2 linked regions of the Thiocystis violascens DSM 198 genome follow. Each later gene encodes a partner of the first gene's protein in a complex. Links are inferred from orthologs where the notes say so. Each region holds a gene or a part of one and is shown in the gene's direction. Other genes may lie near its edges.

The links.
Region 2: the proteins of uvrD (region 1) and uvrB are in contact, whole or in part, in a crystal structure (PDB 7EGT), measured with the Thermus thermophilus proteins. The link is inferred for Thiocystis violascens DSM 198 from one-to-one orthologs. Residues at the interface, in WP_096412145.1 of Thermus thermophilus: His654, Arg656, Phe657, Gln666, Asp668, Glu669, Lys680, Arg681, Leu682, Ser683, Lys685, Tyr686, Ala687; in WP_096411307.1 of Thermus thermophilus: Glu23, Leu25, Arg26, Asp27, Gly28, Glu29, Arg30, Phe31, Arg55, Glu326, Asp327, Phe328, Glu379, Ser382, Gln383, His398, Gly400, Arg401.

Annotation. Positions count from the first base shown.
Region 1 is NC_018012.1:3,120,362-3,129,689, forward strand. What follows is about bases 6,172-9,070. They hold uvrD (DNA helicase II), read left to right. Parts: upstream 6,172-6,484; coding sequence 6,485-8,656; downstream 8,657-9,070. Other genes in these bases: rpsA (30S ribosomal protein S1), read left to right, coding at 8,740-9,070. Outside these bases: THIVI_RS13785 (EAL domain-containing protein), read right to left, coding at 1-1,705; dnaN (DNA polymerase III subunit beta), read right to left, coding at 1,992-3,092; chromosomal replication initiator protein DnaA, read right to left, coding at 3,169-4,506; THIVI_RS13800 (IS5 family transposase), read left to right, coding at 4,771-5,880; more of rpsA, read left to right, coding at 9,071-9,328. UniProt on the Escherichia coli protein: A helicase with DNA-dependent ATPase activity. Unwinds DNA duplexes with 3'-5' polarity. Translocates on single-stranded DNA with 3'-5' polarity. Initiates unwinding more efficiently from a nicked substrate than double-stranded DNA.
Region 2 is NC_018012.1:2,867,932-2,877,281, reverse strand. What follows is about bases 2,396-5,316. They hold uvrB (excinuclease ABC subunit UvrB), read left to right. Parts: upstream 2,396-2,811; coding sequence 2,812-4,821; downstream 4,822-5,316. Other genes in these bases: THIVI_RS12685 (plasmid pRiA4b ORF-3 family protein), read right to left, coding at 4,859-5,316; THIVI_RS12695 (pyridoxal phosphate-dependent aminotransferase), read right to left, coding at 2,396-2,660. Also shown: THIVI_RS12710 (ABC transporter ATP-binding protein), read right to left, coding at 1-343; THIVI_RS12705 (LEA/WHy family protein), read right to left, coding at 494-1,051; more of THIVI_RS12695, read right to left, coding at 1,476-2,395; more of THIVI_RS12685, read right to left, coding at 5,317-5,428; THIVI_RS12680 (glutaminyl-peptide cyclotransferase), read left to right, coding at 5,485-6,348; THIVI_RS12675 (D-sedoheptulose-7-phosphate isomerase), read right to left, coding at 6,324-6,959; THIVI_RS12670 (YkgJ family cysteine cluster protein), read right to left, coding at 7,079-7,990; THIVI_RS12665 (PEP-CTERM sorting domain-containing protein), read left to right, coding at 8,917-9,350. UniProt on the Escherichia coli protein: The UvrABC repair system catalyzes the recognition and processing of DNA lesions. A damage recognition complex composed of 2 UvrA and 2 UvrB subunits scans DNA for abnormalities.

The DNA of each region.
Region 1 (9,328 bases):
CCTGCCCAGAGTGGTCCAGGATGGGTTGCGACCAGCAAGCCCGGAGCGGGGTCTGGAGCATCAGCTCCCGAAAATCGGACCAGTCGGGATCCGCCAGAATATCCTCCGTGATCACGCGCTGGCCGGTGACGACCGCGGTTCCGCAGGAACCTACGCCGAACCCCACCCGCACGCCCTCAACGGCACGGGTATAGGACTCTGGCAAACGCAGGGTCGCGAGCGTGTGCAGGGTCTGGGTCTCGGGATCGAATCGATGAATCGAACAGATGGCATGCGGGGCGATCTGTTCGAGATAGGCGACGATGGCCTCCAGCATGTCGGTCATGGGCCGGCCGCGCGCCAGCATCTCCAGCACCCGGTTGCGGCCGTCGAGCAGCAGCCGGGCGCGGCGGTAATCGGAGATGTCCTTGGCGACGCTGACGAAGCCGACGACCCGCCCGCGCTCGTCGCGCTTGTAGTTCCAGTCCACCTGCACGTCGATCAGGCGCCTGTCGCGGGTCAGGTTGCGGCTGTAATAGGTTTGGGGCGGCGGCTGGCGAAGCGCGAACGACTGAAGATCGTGCAGCAGGGCCAACCTATCGGCCTCGGGCACCAGATCGGCGACACTGCGGCCGATCAGTTCCTCGGGGCGGTAACCCAGCAGTGCGTGACAGGCGGGGTTGGCGTACTGGATGGTGCCAGCGGTATCGATTTCCTGAATGTAATACTGACTGACCTCCACCAGAGTACGAAACCGTCGTTCGCTCGCGCGCAGAGCGCGTTCGGCCTGTCGGTGTTTCTTGATCATGGTCGTCGCGGAGCGGGCGATCGTCTGGAACTCGCTAAAAGCCATCGACGGCGGCACAATCTCCACTTGCGAATTGGCCGATTGCTCGAAGTATTTCACGAAGGATTCGATATTGATGCGCGCCCGGCGCGTCAATCCGCGGATCAGGAGATAGAAAAAGGCGACGATCAGCGCGAACAGTCCCCCGATGGAAAGGATCTCTATCTGAAAACGCTGGCGGGCGGACTGACGCAAGGCGCTGACACCTTGCTCGATCTCGTCGAGATAGGCGCCCGCTCCGACATACCAGCCCCACTCGTCGAGCGTCTCGACATAGCTCATTTTGGGCGCCGAGCGCTGGCCTGGGAACAGTGGCAGGACATACTCGACGAAGCCGCCGCCAGCGCGCGCCTGCTCGATCAGCGCACGCACGATCGGCTTGCCGTTCTCGTCGGTCGCCTCCAGCATGTTTTCTCCCTTGGCCGGCCCCGCCAGCGACAGACCGTCCCATTGTCCCGCGAAGACGTAGGTACCGTCCTCGAAGGGTAGCCGTTCGAGCCAGTCCAGGGTCGCGCGCTGCGCCTCGGCGCGCGGATCGGCCGAGGCGTCTCCGTCACCCTGACCCGTTGCGACGCGGGTCTGCTGATGGCGCGCGAATGCAATCGCCTGGCGCACCGTCCCGATCAGACGGTCCCGCTCCCCCGCCAGTGATTCAGCCCGCAGACTGGCCGTCTCCTGCTGCAATTCCCAGTGTTCGAACAGGGCTAACACCATCAGGCTCATGCAGATGGCTGCCAGCGCCATTGCAAAGGTCTTGTGAGACAGGGCGGTGACGAGCGAGGGAGGTGTTGGCATGTTGGATGAGTGGAAATTGCCGAAGCGGTCTGTACTGGCGTGCGTTGGATCGGGGTATTCTAGCAGCCTGTCAGGCTTGATCATTCGGATTCCAGACCGCGCGGGAGAAACAGCCGAAACCCCATCACGGATTTGATAATGCCGAAGACCGGCTCGACGGTTTGTTGGCACGGAGCGTCGGTCGCCCGGCTTTTGGGAGTACCGAGCCAATGGGCCAGCACTCAACCGAGGTCGCGTCGGGTGGGGGGAGCCAGCGGGTTCGCGAAGCGCTACGAGCAATGGGGATGGCGCTTATCGCGTTTGATCTAGGGGTTGAAAAATGGGGAAAAGTAAATCCTGCCCTTCTGTTTCTTTATGAACCAACGCCGATTTAAATTCGCATGGGCATAACAACAAAAGTTTCATCTTCAGCGTCTTTGCCGCGCCAGACTGAGCTGCTGTTCCCATCCTGGAATTGGATATGGACATCGCTTTCGTCGATGGCACCTAAAACGTCCATAAGATAGGAGACATTAAAACCGATCGATGTCGACTCGTCGGTATAAAGGAGTTCGATTTCCTCTTCGGCTTCTTCCTGCTCTGGATTATGTGCGAGAAGTTTGAGTGTGTCTTGCAAGAATGTGAGTCGAACACCACGATATTTTTCGTTTGATAAGATCGCCGTTCGGGATAACGAGCGCTTCAGTTCATCTTTTTTCAATAATGCCGATTTTTGAAGTTCGCGGGGTATGACTCGTTCATACTCAGGGTAGCGACCGTCAACTATTTTTGACGTCATAGCCATATTTCCAAAGGAGATGTGGAAACTTTTTTCTCCTAAGCTCATCGTTGCATCCTCCTCGGAACTACTCAGTTGCCGCCGAAGCTCCAGGATGGTTTTGCTCGGTATGATCACTTGACGGGGTTCGCTGATACCTATAGCTACCTTGCTACGATATTTTGCGAGCCTATGGCCATCGGTCGCAACTGCCGTTAATGAAGTGGCATTAAATTCGATAAGTAGTCCATTTAAGTAATAGCGTACATCCTGTTGCGCCATTGCGAACGATGTCTTTTCCAGCAATCGTTTTAATATGGACTCACTGATGGTGAACTGAAAACCATCGTTGACAGGCTCCATAAACGGAAAATCAGCCGCAGGCAATACGCCCAAAGAAAAACGTCCGCGTCCCGAGGTGATTACGCATCGATCATCCCCAATACGGAACCGAATTTCTGCGCCATCACCCAGGCTCCGACAAATGTCGATTAATTTTCTAGCAGGTATGGTGGCATCGCCCGTATGCTGGGTTTCAACTGCAAAATCAGTTTTAACTTCAACCTCTAAATCAGATCCAGTCATTGTCACTCGGCCACTTTCAGCGAACAAATGCAGATTGCTCAGAATTGGCAAAGTTTGGCGCCGCTCGACAACGCCGGTCACCTTGACGAGAGCGGGTAAAAGTATTTCTCGGTTAACGACAAATTCCATCGAACTCTCCATAAATGGCAAAATAGTTCGCCAATCGTAATTTTCTATAATATTACGATTGGCGTTACTTAAAAAACTATGAGTTAAGTATTCTTAACAGATTCTTGTAATCTTCGTCTACCCCCGCTTCGCTTTCCCTTAAGCTTTTTATTTTTCGAGTAGCATGTAGAACGGTAGTATGATCACGACCGCCGAATGCATTGCCAATTTCTGGCAGGCTGTGCTTAGTCAGTTCTTTTGCTAATGTCATGGCGATTTGTCTCGGTCGCGCGAGTGATCGGCTCCGTTTTGGCGAAAGCATGTCGGACGTACGAAGCTTGAAATACTCTGCAACTGTTTTTTGAATATTCTCAACACTGACCTGTTTGTCCTGAGCTGCCAGCATGTCTCGAAGTGCATGCTTGGCAAATTCCAGGTTGATCGCCTTGCCAGTAAATTCGGCATTTGCGACTAAACGACGTAACGCCCCCTCTAATTCTCGAATATTCGATCGGATTCGACGACCTACAAAAAAAGCCACATCATCGGGGAGTTCCACGCCCCACTGGGTCGCCTTGCAATGAAGGATAGCAACGCTTGTCTCCAGATCCGGTGGTTCGATTGATACTGTCAGTCCCCAACCAAAACGTGATTTCAAGCGCTCCTCCAGCCCAACAACCTCTTTCGGAAAACGATCACTCGTGAGGATAATTTGTTGGCGTGAGTCAAAAAGTGCGTTGAAGGTGTGAAAAAATTCTTCCTGGGAGCGCTCCTTGCCCGCAAAAAACTGAACGTCATCAATGAGAAGCGCATTGACCGAGCGATAGGTTTTCTTGAAATCATCAATTTTATTATGCTGGAGCGCCTTAATCATCTCGGCGACAAATCTTTCGGAGTGTAAGTAAACGACCCGAGCAGTCGGATTCGATGACAGTATGATGTTCCCAACGGCATGCATTAAATGTGTCTTGCCGAGTCCAACTCCACCATAGATAAATAAAGGGTTATAAGCCGTGCCAGGATTCTGGCCGATCTGCATCGAGGCAGCACGAGCAAGTTGATTCGATTTCCCCTCTACAAAAGTCTCAAACGTGAAATCCGGATTAAGATGGGCATTTGAACGCCTTTGCGCAAGCTCAGGAACGACGGCTGAAATAAAGTTTTGGTCTCGATCAGTCTGGTTATTGACGCGGTGTTCAACACCTCCCACTTCGAATGTAATCTGAGGAACAGACCCTTCACTAAAAAGAGTACAAAGTTCGAGTAGTCTTTTTTCATAATGATTCTGCGCCCAATCCAACACAAATCGATTGGGAGCGTATAGTTGTAACTGAAGTCCGTCGACGCGTGCCTGGAGAGGTAAAATCCAAGTGTTGAATTCCGCCGATGTTAATTCGCCCTTCAGTTGCCTGACACACTGCTCCCATAAATCCATGGTATCTCCTGACTAAGATGTTAAATTGCGGCTTTTTTCGTCTATTTTTTATGCGGTTTTCATGTCGACCGCTGACACCCCGAGTGCCTGCGGTCACCAGGCCGAGTAGGCGGAGATTTTCAAAGACCATCGATTTTAGATAGTCTAGCGTCGTCTAACAGACTTATCCACAAGCGAAATTCTGACGTTTCGCTTAGAGGGTGTAGACAAAAATAATTGAGCTGCTATTTGTATACCAGTCTACAACTGAGCTGGTGTGCGCTGATGTCGAAAGCTGGTCGTCCCCCCAAGATTCACGAGGCGGAGCAAGCGGTATTGCGTCAAATTGTCACGGATCGCCCGACCTCCACGCTGTCAGAGATTGCCCGGGAACTCGCGGCACGGACGGGAATCGAGGCTCATGAAGCAACGATTCGCAAGTCCTTGCGGGAGGCGGGCGTCACGCGCCTCCGGGGCGAGAGTGGTCTCGAGGCGCAAGCGCGCGCAACGCCGCGTCGGTATGGGTATACGGATGCGCATCGTCGCCACGACCCCGACCAAAGCTACCCAAGTTGTCTGACCGATGCGGAGTGGGACTTGGTCGCCGCTCTCTTTGAGATGCCGGGCGGGCGGGGTCAACCGCCCCGCGTGTCGCGCCGGAGCATCCTGGAGGCGTGTTGCTACGTGGTGCGCACGGGGTGCGCGTGGCGGATGCTGCCGCACGATTTCGCGCCTTGGCAGAATGTCTACAAGACGTTTCGCCGTTGGAGTGCGGCTGGGAAGTTTGAGCAGATGCATGATCGACTGCGGGGGCAATGGCGCGAACGCGAGGGGCGTGAGATCGCGCCGACGGCGGCGGTGCTGGATGCGCAATCGACCCGCGGCTCGCCGCAGGGTGGACCGAGCGGCTTTGATGCGGGCAAGCAGGTCAAGGGGCGCAAGCGCAGCCTGGTGGTCGATACCTTGGGGTTCGTGTTGGCGGTGAGCGTGGTCGCGGCCAATCTTCAGGACCGCGATGCCGCCTCGGGCGCCGTCGCTGACGCGGCCGCCAAGTACCCCCAGATCAACACGCTGTTTGTCGATAGCGCCTACGCCGGTCAATTTGCCCAAACCACCGAGCAGACCCACGCGATCCGCGTGGAAGTCGTGCGCCATCCAGCCAACAAAAGCGTTGGCTCCTGGCACGTGGACGGGGCGCCTGACCGAGTGGTGATCGCCAACGCCGACGGCTTCGTTCCGCTGCCGAAGCGCTGGGTTGTCGAGCGCACCCATGCGTGGAATGAGCGTGCCCGTCGATTGATCATGCATCATGACCGTCTGCCAGCGGTCTCCGAAACCTGGGTTTGGCTGGCGGAGGCGCGCATCCTGCTGCGGCGGTTGACCACAACGGTTTGATTTTGTCTACACCCTCTGAGTGCGACCAAAAGTGATACAGGCCACTCTGCTGTCATGCGGCTTGCCTAATTTTGTCTCGCCAGCCCCCGTGCGGATCTCGGCCTTGACCACGGGTTTGAGCACACGGCCGAGCTCAGACCGATCCCACCGGGCAGGATCCACCCGCCCAACGGAAAAGGCTACGCCGCTTTCAAGCCATTCTTAAAGTCATCGCATCAAGCACCGCTTGCGTCGATCATCGCCCCAGCGACTGCGCCAGGCCCTGGATTAATCGCCCAAAAACACAAGTTATTGATTAATAATCAATAAATAAAAACCTGGTCAAAACCACTGGAGCGATTTGTGAATAATCTGTGCAAAAATGCGCCGAGCGATGTTACACACAGATTATCCATCGCTTTAGCCAGCATCCATGCACTTCTTTTATCTTATTCAACCGTTTGTTTTTAAATTAATTTAAATAAAAAATCAGTTTATCCACAACCCTTATTATTATAATTATTTGTATACATCATTTTTTATAAAAACCCGACCGAAACGCTCAAATCTCTCGTCTGTCGGGAGTTTTATCCCGCGATCCGTCGATCACGGGTAAAATGCCTTGATGGATGTATCCCTTCTGCTCGACTCACTCAATGCAGCCCAACGCGAGGCGGTTTCCGCCAAAGCCGGAAATCTGCTGATCCTGGCTGGCGCAGGTTCCGGCAAGACCCGCGTGCTGGTGCATCGCATCGCCTGGTTGATTCAGGTCGAGCAGGTACCGCCTTGGGCGGTGCTAGCGGTGACCTTCACCAACAAAGCTGCGCGGGAGATGCGTGGGCGCATCGAGGAAATGCTCGGAGAACCGGTCGGCGGCATGTGGGTCGGAACCTTTCATGGTCTTGCCCATCGCTTTCTGCGCGCTCACTGGCAGGATGCCAAACTGCCCCAGCACTTCCAGATTCTGGACGCGGACGATCAGTTCCGGTTGGTCAAACGTATTCTGAAGGCAATGCAGCTTGACGAAGCACGCTGGCCGCCGCGTCAGGTACAGGGTTTCATCAACAAACAGAAGGACGAAGGTCTGCGGCCCCAACATCTGGATGCGGGTGGCGATTTTTTCCTGGACAAAATGATCGGCGTCTATCGTGAGTACGAGTCGTTGCGTACCCGCGGCGGTCTACTGGATTTCGCGGATCTGCTGCTCTCGGCGCTCGAACTGCTGCGCGAACGACCGGACATCCTGCACCACTATCAGGAACGTTTCCGTCACATTCTGGTCGACGAGTTTCAGGATACCAACGCCATTCAATATGCCTGGCTGCGACTGCTCGCGGGGCGCAACGACAATCTCTTCGCGGTGGGCGACGACGATCAGTCCATCTATGGCTGGCGTGGCGCGAAGGTCGAAAATATCCAGTCGTTTCAGCGCGACTATCCCAATACCCGCACGGTTCGGCTGGAGCAGAATTATCGCTCAACCGGCAACATTCTCGCCGCGGCCAACGCCCTGATCGATCACAATCCGACCCGTCTTGGCAAAAATCTCTGGACCGAGGACAGCGCAGGCGAGCCCATTCGTCGCTATACCGCCTTCAACGAGGTCGACGAGGCGCGCTTCGTGATCGAGCGCATCCGCCGTTTCGTCGAGACCGATGGCTATCGGCGCGACGAGTGCGCGATCCTCTACCGCACCACGGCCCAATCGCGGCTGTTCGAGGAATCGCTGATCCAGGCCGGAATCCCCTATCGCGTCTATGGCGGACTGCGCTTTTTCGAGCGTGCCGAAATTCGCGACGCGCTCGCCTATCTGCGTCTCGTGGCCAATCCGGACGATGACGCAGCCTTCGAGCGCGTGGTCAATACGCCGACGCGGGGTATCGGCGAGCGCACACTCGATCTGTTGCGTCAGCAGGCGCGCGAATCCCGCGTCTCGCTCTGGCGGGCCGCGCTGGATCTGACCGCCACCGACGCGCTGGGACCGAGAGCGAGCGGTGCGCTGCGCAAATTTATCGAACTGATCCAGGTGCAGACCGGAAACAACGACGGCCGGACATTGGCCGGTCTCGCCAGACATCTGATCGATGTCACCGAACTCCCCGCGTTCTACCAGAAAAACAAAGACGGCAAGGGCCAGGATCGGATCGAAAATCTGGAACAGTTGGTGGAAACGGTCACGCGATTCGAGCACGAACTGGACGACGAATCGGGCGATGCGCTTGGCGCCTTCCTCGCCCATGCCGCGCTGGAAGCCGGCGAGACCCAGGCCGACCGCGCGGAGGATGCTGTGCAACTCATGACCCTGCACAGCGCCAAGGGTCTGGAGTTCCCGATCGTTTTTTTGGTGGGCGTCGAGGAAGGTCTGTTCCCGCACAGTCTGTCGGCCGAGGATCCGGCCCGGCTCGAAGAAGAACGGCGCCTCTGCTACGTCGGCATGACCCGCGCCATGCAGCAGTTGTTCGTCACCCATGCCGAGAGCCGCCGTCTCTACGGACGCGAGGACTATCCCGCACCGTCGCGTTTTCTGCGCGAGATTCCGCCCGATCTGGTGGAAGAGGTGCGTGGCGGCGGCGTCGCACGTCGCCCGGCCGCGACAGCCCCGATGCGGGGTCAGGCCGGGATGCCGGTCGCCGGCGGTTTTCAACTCGGTCAGCGGGTTCGGCATCCCAAGTTCGGCGAGGGCGTGATCCTGCACCAGGAGGGCAGCGGGACCAATGCCCGTATCCAGGTCAATTTTCGGGATGTCGGCCCGAAATGGCTGGTGCTGGCCTATGCGCGTTTGGAGTCTGCGGGATAGACGCGGTCGAATCGGGCTGGGGTAACCGGCCAATCCGCCCTACAATAGATCGGATCACCACAACCCTGCGGCACCCGCCTATCATGTCCGACACTGAAAACTTCGAAGATCTGCTCAAACAATTCGATCAAGCTCACCCGCAAACCCAGAAGGGCGAACCCGCCATCGGCGACCGGGTGAGCGGCACTCTGGTGGCGATCGGCGAGGACTATGCCTTTGTCGACTTGGGCGCCAAGTCCGAGGGACGCCTGGAAATCGCGGTCCTGAAAGATGCCGAGGGGCAACTCAAGCATGCCGTTGGCGAGACCATCGAAACCCTGGTGACCGGCAAGGACGAGGACAGCGGCATGCTGCTGCTCGGCAGCCAGCAGGGCCATCGTTATCATGGCGTCGACGAGGTGGAACACGCCTACCGCCAGGGCTTGCCGGTGCAGGGTCAGGTGAGCGCCGCCGTGAAGGGCGGGGTCGAGGTCCAGGTGGCCGGGATCCGGGCCTTCTGTCCGGCCTCGCAGATCGATATCCGCTTTATCGAAGATCTGTCCGAGTTCGTCGGCCAACGTTTCGATTTCAGGATTACGAAATTCGAGGGCGGTCGCCGGCCCAATCTGGTGGTTTCGCGCCGCGCCATTCTGGAAGAAGAGCAACGTCTCCAGGCCGAGCAGACCCGTGCCC
Region 2 (9,350 bases), 250 kb from region 1 along the record:
GGACCTTGGCCTCGCGGCGCGGGATGCCATAGTAGCCGGCCTGATTCAACACCACCTCGAACACCGGCAGGAAGAGGTTGAAGTTGAACTCCTGGGGGACCAGACCGATGCAGGATTTCACGCCCTCGGGATCGCGGTCGAGATCGTGACCGAAGACGTTCACGCTGCCGGCGGTCTTGTTGACGAGCGAAGCGACGATCCCGATGAAGGTGGATTTGCCGGCGCCGTTGGGGCCTAGCAGCGCGAAGAAGTCGCCTTGCTCCACACCGAGGTCGATCCCCTTGAGGGCCTGAAAGCCGCTTTTATAGGTCTTGGTGAGTTGCTGGACTGCGAGTGCGGGCATGGGTTTCCGAGGGTCGAATGAATGGAGGTACTTGCCGGCCTGGACAGAGTAGGCGCCTCCTGCCTCAGGAGCGTGTGATCGACACCGGGTTGTATCTTCGGAGCGGTTGCGGCATCCCACCGCCGTTTTTGACCACGCCGTCAGGCAGAATCAGAACGAACGTCGCCCCCCAGCCATCAGTTCCCGCGCGTCGATCCTGCCCGAGTAACGATAGGGTAACGTGATTAAGCCGCCGGCCAGCGTCGCCGTCCCGGCGAGGGTCCAGTCCAGCGGACGCTCCTTGAGCGCCAGCGCGGGCAACTGCTGGAGCAGACCAAGCAGGCTGCCGATGACCTCGACATCGACGGTCGTCTCGCCGAAGGCCGGGATCTGTCGCTCCAGGGCGCCGCCGCCCTCGGCCACGTCGCGACCCTCCAACGCGAGCCGGTAGGTCATAGCCTTGATCGGCAGGGTGCGGTCGTTCGGATTCCTGACCGCCAGGGTCGCGACGAACACCTGCCGCGCGAGTCCCAGCTCTTTGGGCTGCAACCCGATCAGCGCCACCTCGGGCGCCTTCCAGGACTCGACGAGACTGGCGCAGCCGGGCAGCAGGCCGGTCATCAGGACGATGAGCGCGAACAAGCCCGCCTCGCCAAGGCCGCGACGCCGGGGCTCAGGTCGCGGCGACGCGCGCGCGGTCAGCGACGAAACGAGAAGAACAATCAACATGGAAGCACTCGATCCTGCCTTTTCGCCATGGGTTATGTCGCGTCGCTCGGCTACAATCTGCGTCGCGCCACCGCTCATGCCAAGGCGCTTAACTCTACCAGCAATCTGACGGCCCTGCTGTTCTTCCTGGCCGGCTAACAGATCGTCTGGACCCTCGCCGCCCCGATGGCGTGCAGCCAACTGATCGGCGTCTGGCTTGGCTCGCATCTGGTGCCGCGCCATGGCGCGGCTCTGGTGCATCCGGTGCTGGCGGCGGCGTCCATCGCGATCTCGGGCAAGCTGTTGTGGGATCGGTTTAGCGGGGGTCAAACGGCTCCCGCCGGAACTGGTTGGAATGAGGGAATGCCAGCGATCCAGGCATCCGATACCGTCTCATGCTTTCGCCACGTCACGAGATCGGTATCATCTTGCCCCTTGTCCCCGATCAGCCAGCCAGCTTGGCGATCCGCTCCAGCGCCTGTTCCAGATTGGCGCGACTGGTGGCGATGGAGATGCGCATATAGCCGTTGAGTCCGAACGCGGACCCTGGGACGATCGCGACGCCGGCCTGTTCGATCAGATATTCGGCCAGTTCCAGATCGTTGCCGACGCCGGGCAGCCGCTCGATCAGACCCTGAACCCTGGGGAAGACATAAAAGGTGCCGTCGGTCGGCAGACAGTCGATGCCGGGAATCTGGTTGAGACGTTCGACCACGAAGTCGTGGCGCTCATGGAACGCCGTGCGCATGACACCGATGCACTCCTGCGGTCCTTCCAGTGCGGCCTGGGCCGCGACCTGTGAGATCGAGGTCGGGTTGGAGGTGCTTTGCGACTGGACCTTCTTCATCGCCTTGATGATCTCGGCCGGGCCGCCCGCGTAGCCGATGCGCCAGCCGGTCATCGAATACGCCTTGGAGACGCCATTGAGCACCAGGGTGCGCGGGGCCAGGTCGGGGCAGACGTTCAGGATGTTGACGAAGGGAGTCGAACTCCAGCGGATATGTTCGTACATATCGTCGGTCGCGATCACGACCTTGGGATAATCGCGCAGTACCTCGCCGAGCGCCTCCAGCTCATCGCGGCGGTAGGCCATGCCAGTCGGGTTGGAGGGACTATTGATGACGAACAGCCGGCTCTTCTCGTTGAGCGCGCCCTTCAATTGGGCCGGCGTGATCTTGAACGACTGCTCGGCGCCGGCATGAATCAGCACCGGCGCGCCGCTGGCCAGCAGCACCATGTCCGGATAGGACACCCAATACGGCGCCGGAATCACCACCTCGTCGCCTGGATCGAGCAGCGCCTGGGCCAGATTGAAGAAGCTCTGCTTTCCGCCGCAGGAGACCAGAATCTGATCCTGCGCATACTCCAGACCATTTTCGCGCTTGAATTTGTCGATCACGGCCTGCTTGAGTTCGGTGGTGCCATCGACGGCGGTATATTTGGTGAATCCCGCCTGGATGGCCGCGATGGCGGCGGTCTTGATATGGTCGGGAGTGTCGAAATCGGGTTCGCCCGCGCCGAGTCCGATCACATCCTTCCCCGCCGCGCGCAGCGCCTTGGCGCGGGCGGTGATGGCGAGCGTGGCGGACGGCTTGACGGCCTGGACGCGGGCGGCGAGTTTAATGGTCATCGGCGGTGGTCTCTCAGGTTCCTACAGTGGCTGGATTCGCGTGTTGCGGCTGGCAATCATAGCGAAACACTGAAATCCGGGCACGCCGAATGATGGCGGCTCCACGCGCGCGGCCAGCGCATCATCTCATCGCGATTGACGAGGCTCCCGAATGTCACACAGCTCCTTCCAGCTCGTCGCCAAATTCGCCCCCGCCGGCGATCAGCCAGCCGCCATCCGCCAACTCGTGGCCGGGCTGAACGATGGCGAGGCGGGTATGACCCTGCTCGGCGTCACCGGGTCTGGCAAAACCTTCACCATCGCCAACGTGATCGAACGGATCCAGCGCCCGGCGCTGGTGCTGGCGCCCAACAAGACCCTAGCAGCCCAGCTCTATAGCGAGATGCGCGACTTTTTTCCGAACAACGCGGTGGAGTATTTCGTCTCCTATTACGACTACTATCAGCCGGAGGCCTATGTCCCCGCGACGGATACCTATATCGAGAAAGACGCCTCCATCAACGAACACATCGAACAGATGCGTCTGTCCGCCACCAAGGCGCTGCTGGAGCGCAAGGATGTCATCATCGTCGCCACCGTCTCGTCCATTTACGGTCTGGGCGATCCGGAGGCCTATCTCAAGATGGTCCTCATCCTCAAGCGCGGCGACCGGATCGACCAGCGCGCCATCCTGCGCCGTCTGGCGGATTTGCAATACAAACGCAACGAGGTCGAACTCGCGCGCGGCACCTACCGGGTGCGCGGCGATGTCATCGACATCCATCCGGCCGAATCCGACGAGGAGGCGATCCGCATCGAGCTGTTCGACGAGGAGATCGAGGCGCTGTCGCTGTTCGATCCGCTGACCGGCGAGGTTCGGCGCAAGGTCACGCGCTACACGGTCTTTCCCAAGACCCATTATGCGACGCCGCGCGCGACCATCCTAAACGCCGTCGAGCAGATCAAGCCCGAGCTGAAACAGCGGCTCGACTGGCTGCGCGACAATCAGAAGCTGGTCGAGGCCCAGCGTCTGGAGCAGCGCACGCTCTACGATCTGGAGATGATGCTGGAGGTCGGCTATTGCTCCGGCATCGAGAACTACAGCCGCTATCTGTCCGGTCGCGGACCCGGCGAGGCGCCGCCGACGCTCTACGATTATCTGCCGCCCGACGCCATCGTCGTGATCGACGAGAGCCATGTCACCATCCCGCAGCTCGGCGGCATGTACCGGGGCGACCGCTCGCGCAAGGAAAATCTGGTGGAGTACGGCTTTCGGCTGCCCTCGGCGCTCGACAACCGACCGCTCAAGTTCGAGGAATTTCAGGCCCGCCAGCCCCAGACCATCTATGTCTCGGCCACGCCGCGTCAGTACGAAATCGACCACTCGGGCGCGGTGGTCGAACAGGTGGTGCGGCCCACCGGCCTGGTCGATCCAGAACTGGAAGTCCGCCCGGCGCTGAACCAGGTCGACGATCTGCTCTCCGAGATCGGCCCGCGCGTGGCCGTCGACGAGCGGGTGCTGGTCACCACCCTGACCAAGCGCATGGCCGAGGATCTGACCGATTATCTGAACGATCACGGCGTCAAGGTCCGCTATCTGCATTCGGACATCGAGACCGTGGAGCGGGTCGAGATCATCCGCGACCTGCGCCTGGGCGAATTCGACGTGCTGGTCGGGATCAATCTGTTGCGCGAGGGGCTGGACATGCCCGAGGTCTCACTGGTCGCTATCCTGGATGCCGACAAGGAAGGCTTTCTGCGCTCGGCTGACTCGCTGATCCAGACCATCGGTCGCGCCGCGCGCAATGCCCACGGCAAGGCGATCCTCTATGCCGACAAAATCACCGGCTCGATGCAGCGCGCCATCGAGGAAACCGATCGCCGGCGCGCCAAACAGGTCGCGTCCAATCTCGCCAGCGGCGTGACGCCGCAGACCATCCGCAAGGCGGTCGCCGACATTCTGGAAAGCGCCACGCCCGGTGCGCCGATGAAGGCGCGCGCTTTCGCCAAAGTGGCCGAGCAGGTCGCCGAATACGCCAGACTGACCCCGGCGCAGATGGCCAAGCGGCTCAAGTCGCTGGAAAAGGAGATGTATCAGCACGCAAAGAATCTGGAATTCGAGCAGGCCGCCGCGATCCGGGACCAGATTCGTGAGTTGCAGCAGGCGGGGATTGCCGCCTGATGTCGATGGCGGCTTGCTGACATGCTGACTGCTCTTTCTAGGTTTGTCGGCAATATTCCAACAGCGGCGCATTGATTTCGTCGAGATCGAAGGCGTCGGGATCGAAGTCGCCGCCAATCCAGTCCTTGTAATCCTCGTGTTCCGGGTGCTGCGGATCGCGCAATGCTTCCAGGAAACCGTAGTAACCCCAGATCCCGCCAACGTCCTCCGGCGGGCAGGCGCCTTTGCCTTTGATACATCGCGGCAGAATGGCGTCGGGGTCGAAGGGCAGAATATTCTCCAGCGTGACTTTGTGCTCCCAACTATCCCCGAAATCGTATTCGTAAATCAGCGAATCCTTCTCTTTTTTCAGGAGTTGGTTGAGCTTGTAGCGACTCTCGTTCAGGGTTTCCGAGAAATGATCGTCCGGATCCGGGGTGCCGTAGTAATTCCCGCCCGTGACGAATTGATGCAGATGCGAATCCTCCCAGCCCATGACGATTTGCAGCACGGTATGAAACACCGGCAGCGGCACGGTATCGACGATCAGCAGACGCCGCCAGATCGGCGGCTTCGCGCCGCTGAGACCGATCTTGAGTTGATAGATTTTTCGGGGATCTTTTGCCATGGTTCGAGACCTCGCAGGTGCATTTCCCATCGCCGAGTTTGGCTGATCGAGATTGTATGAGAAGACAACCTGAAACGATTCATCGAGATTCCCGCAAAGACCGCTCCTGGATCGCATCCACGGCCAAATTCCCTCGGCTTCGCGCGGCACAAATTTCGATGCTGCTGGCGTTGTTCAGCTCCTTCCCGGACAGCGGTTGCGCCGGCGGTCCGCCAGCCACCACGGCCCCGGTCTTCGGCTACCGCGTCGTGGCGAGCTTTCCGCATGACCCCGCCGCCTTTACCCAGGGGCTGGTCGTGGTCGATGGTCAACTCTTCGAGGGGACCGGAAACTATGGGGCATCGACGCTACGCCGGGTGGATCTTGCCACCGGCCGCGTCGAGCGGGAAACCCGGCTGGCGCCCGAGTTGTTCGGAGAGGGGATCGCCCAATGGCACGGGTGGCTCGTTCAACTGACCTGGCGCGAAGGACTTGGTCTCATCCGCGACCGGGACAGCCTGGAGACCCGCGAAACCTTCCGGTACCAAGGCGAGGGCTGGGGCCTAACGCAGGACGGGCGCCACTGGATCATGAGCGACGGCACGGCCGAACTGCGCTTTCTGGATCCCGAATCTCGGCGTGTCGTGCGCCGACTGACCGTGCGCGATGGCGCGCGCTCCATCCGCTTTCTGAACGAACTGGAATATATCGCGGGCGAGGTCTGGGCCAATGTCTGGCACCAGGACTATCTGGTGCGGATCGATCCGGACAGCGGCGCGGTGACAGGCTATCTCGATCTAAGCGGGCTCTACCCGGAGTCCGAGCGACCGAGCCGCGAAGCGGTGCTAAACGGCATCGCCCATGATGCGGCGACCGATCGCCTGTACGTCACGGGCAAATACTGGCCGCGGCTGTATCAGATCGAGGTCGTACCCAGATAAGGTGAGGAGACGCCGCTGTCGGCGGTCAACGACTCGACGATCTCGCACAGGAAGTGCCCAAGGACGAGATGCAGTTCCTGGATTCTGGGCGTCTCCCGCGAGGGAACCGCAAGCACGATCTCGGCGGCGGCGGGCAGGTCCGGGTGACGCGCGCCGGTGAGCAGCACGGTCAGGACACCGCGCGCGGCGGCAGTCTCCAGGGCGCGCACGATATTGGGCGAACGGCCGCTGGTGGACAGCGCCCAGAGCACATCGCCGGGACGCGCCAGGGCGGCGAGTTGTCGCGAAAAAATCTCGTCGAACGAAAAATCGTTGGCGACGGCGGTGACTGCGCTGGTGTCGAATCCGAGTGCGATGGCCGGGAGCGGGCGGCGGGTCTTGTCGAGGAAGGGGCCGATCAGCTCGCCGCTCAGATGGGTGGCTTCCCCGGCGCTGCCGCCGTTGCCGCAGATGAAGAGCGTGCCGCCCCGGTTGATGGACTCGGCGGTGCGGGTCGCGGCCTGGAGGGTCGCGGCCAGCAGTTCGTCGTCGGCCTGCACGGCCGCCAGCAGCGTGGCCGTCGCGTCGAGTCGTGCCGCGAACCGTGCGCGCGGATCGGTAGGTTCATTCATGGGGCGTCCATCGTCGCGAGTCAAAAAGGAAAAAGACGTCAACCGCGTCTCGCCGCTCGCCCCTTGGCGAGCGCGTGATTGGGGGCGCTCGAAACGGCGGAGGTCACGCGGAACGCGCGTTACTCGGCACAGACGCCATCGCCGCCCTCGGCATATTTCCGATCTTCCGCCGCCAGACGCCGCTCGATTTCAGCTTGTTTGCGCGCGTCCCAGACCTCCCGGCGCTGGGCCACGCGCTGGTCCCAGGCGTCCGCGACCTCCTGGACCGTGCGCTCGCCGAACAGAACCTGACGCAAAAACCGGAAGGCGAAGGCCAGCAGGGCTTCGTCGTCCTGCTCCACCTCGGCATAAAAGCCATCGGGAAGCGCGTAGGTCTTGCGAAAATTCTCGCTCAGGACGAAACGGCGGAAGGTATCGATGTCATAGGATGCCATGAAAAAGAGTTGCAGGCTCGTCTGGGGCGGCTGACCGACGGTGGGGCCGGCGGATTTCTTTTTCAGAACCAACTGATACCACTCGCGATTGTGTGCATCGAAGTCTTCGCAACCCTGTTCGGCGCGATAGTACTGGATGCTGATCTCGCGCGGTTCCTCGTGGCCCTTGCAGTGATCCTCCCGGACCAGCGAATAGCGCTCCTCGGCAGTGGGCGAGTCCTTTTCGCGCAGTGCCAGGAGTGCCAGCGGATAGTAGCGACAGACTGTCGGGCGATCCGTGTAGACGCCGCAGCCGGCATCGCCAGCGAGCTGGAGACAGGTGCCGTTCTCGTCGGTCTTGAGCTTGATGCCGGGGAGTCCGTCGCCATCCATCTGGAAAGGAACCGTGTACTGGCGGACGAACTCGGTCGAGGTCAGTTCGAGCCGGCGCTTGAGCCGTAGCACATCGTAGGGCGCCAGGGTGACATCCGCCCGCTTGCAGCAGGCGTTGAAGCAGGAAATGTCCTGGTGACAACGGAACTGAATCCGGTTTTCCGCCTGCAATGCCTCGGGCATGACGACGCTCTGAAAGGGAATGGCGGGTTTGGTCTGACTCATGGCGGTGGATCCTCGGCGGGTTCCGATGGCGGCTAGGCAATCGACGGGTTTTCAGGATAGATGGTGGCGTTATTGGCGGTTTTCTCTTTCACATCCGACACGAAGACGGTCGATGGCGCCTATCGCGATGCGTTTCTCGCATCAGCGGGATCATGCAGGCATCCGGCGTTCCTTTGATGACCAAGCGTCAGGCGAGTGTCGGAATTTTTTACACTGCCATTCAGACGCTCTCTTCGTCACCGCCCAGCCCCTCCCTTCACTGCCCGACCCAGCCGCCGCGCGCCTAAAACAGCCGTCAAGCCGCAAGGAACATGATTGATTTCGATCCTTTATTTACAGGATGGCGTTCGCCCAAGGGGCGAACGTCATGCACGGCGAGTCCTTGGTGTCGGATTTTTTTACACCTGAGTGACGGGGCCGCACTGACACTCCAATGCGTCAAGATGGCCCATGATCGCCCGTTGACACGCCCAAAAAGTTCTGAAAAGTGCGCCTGAACCCTCTGGAATGGGGCTAACTCGACCATTCGACCCATGGTGTCCGCGTGCTGTTGGCGTCGTTTCAGTGTCGGATTTCTTTACACTTGAAGCAGGCGAGAATTTGCCCAAAGGCCTCTTCGCTTTCGATAAAATCAACCAAGTTATTGTTTATGTAGAATAATTTTTAATTGGCGCAGAGCATGCTTGGTGATCATTGCCGCTCCCTATGCAGCTCAACGCCATCCGTTTCGATGCGGTTGAGTGCCTGGCTAAAGCGGTTCGTTCCAACATTGATCGTCTAAAACATCAATAAAATCAGAATCATGAGCAGACTCGCGAGCTGTTTTCAACCGATTCTGACTGATGTGTGTAAGGCAATAAGGAATGATCTCCTGTACTGACACAGCTGTGGTCATCATCTCCCACTCCTATGAAAGGCTAAAGATCATGAAGAAGCACGTTTTCGCAACAACCCTCCTGGCCGCCACCCTGAGTTTCGTCAACACGGCCGACGCCACCATCGTCATTCCGAATCCAGAAAACCCTTTCAATACGACCATTGGAGATTGGGATGCGGATTTGGATAATGAAGTCCTTCAACAAGATAAGATCTGGACATTGGTCGACACCGACCTGCCCGACGACACCGCGCTCGTTTTCACCCTGTTCCAGCTCGGCGGCACGGATCTTCATACGCTCCAGATTCTCAGCGGCGCGCTCGGACAGCCGCCAGGTGTCTGGACTCTGACATACACCCTTGAGCTGACTCAAGCGGCAATCGATGCCGGTGCATTCTTCACAGAGGGATCCATCGGTGCCGACACCGCAGGCGAAGGCACTGCGGCTAATTTCCTCGCCAGCAAGACGATTACTGACATCAA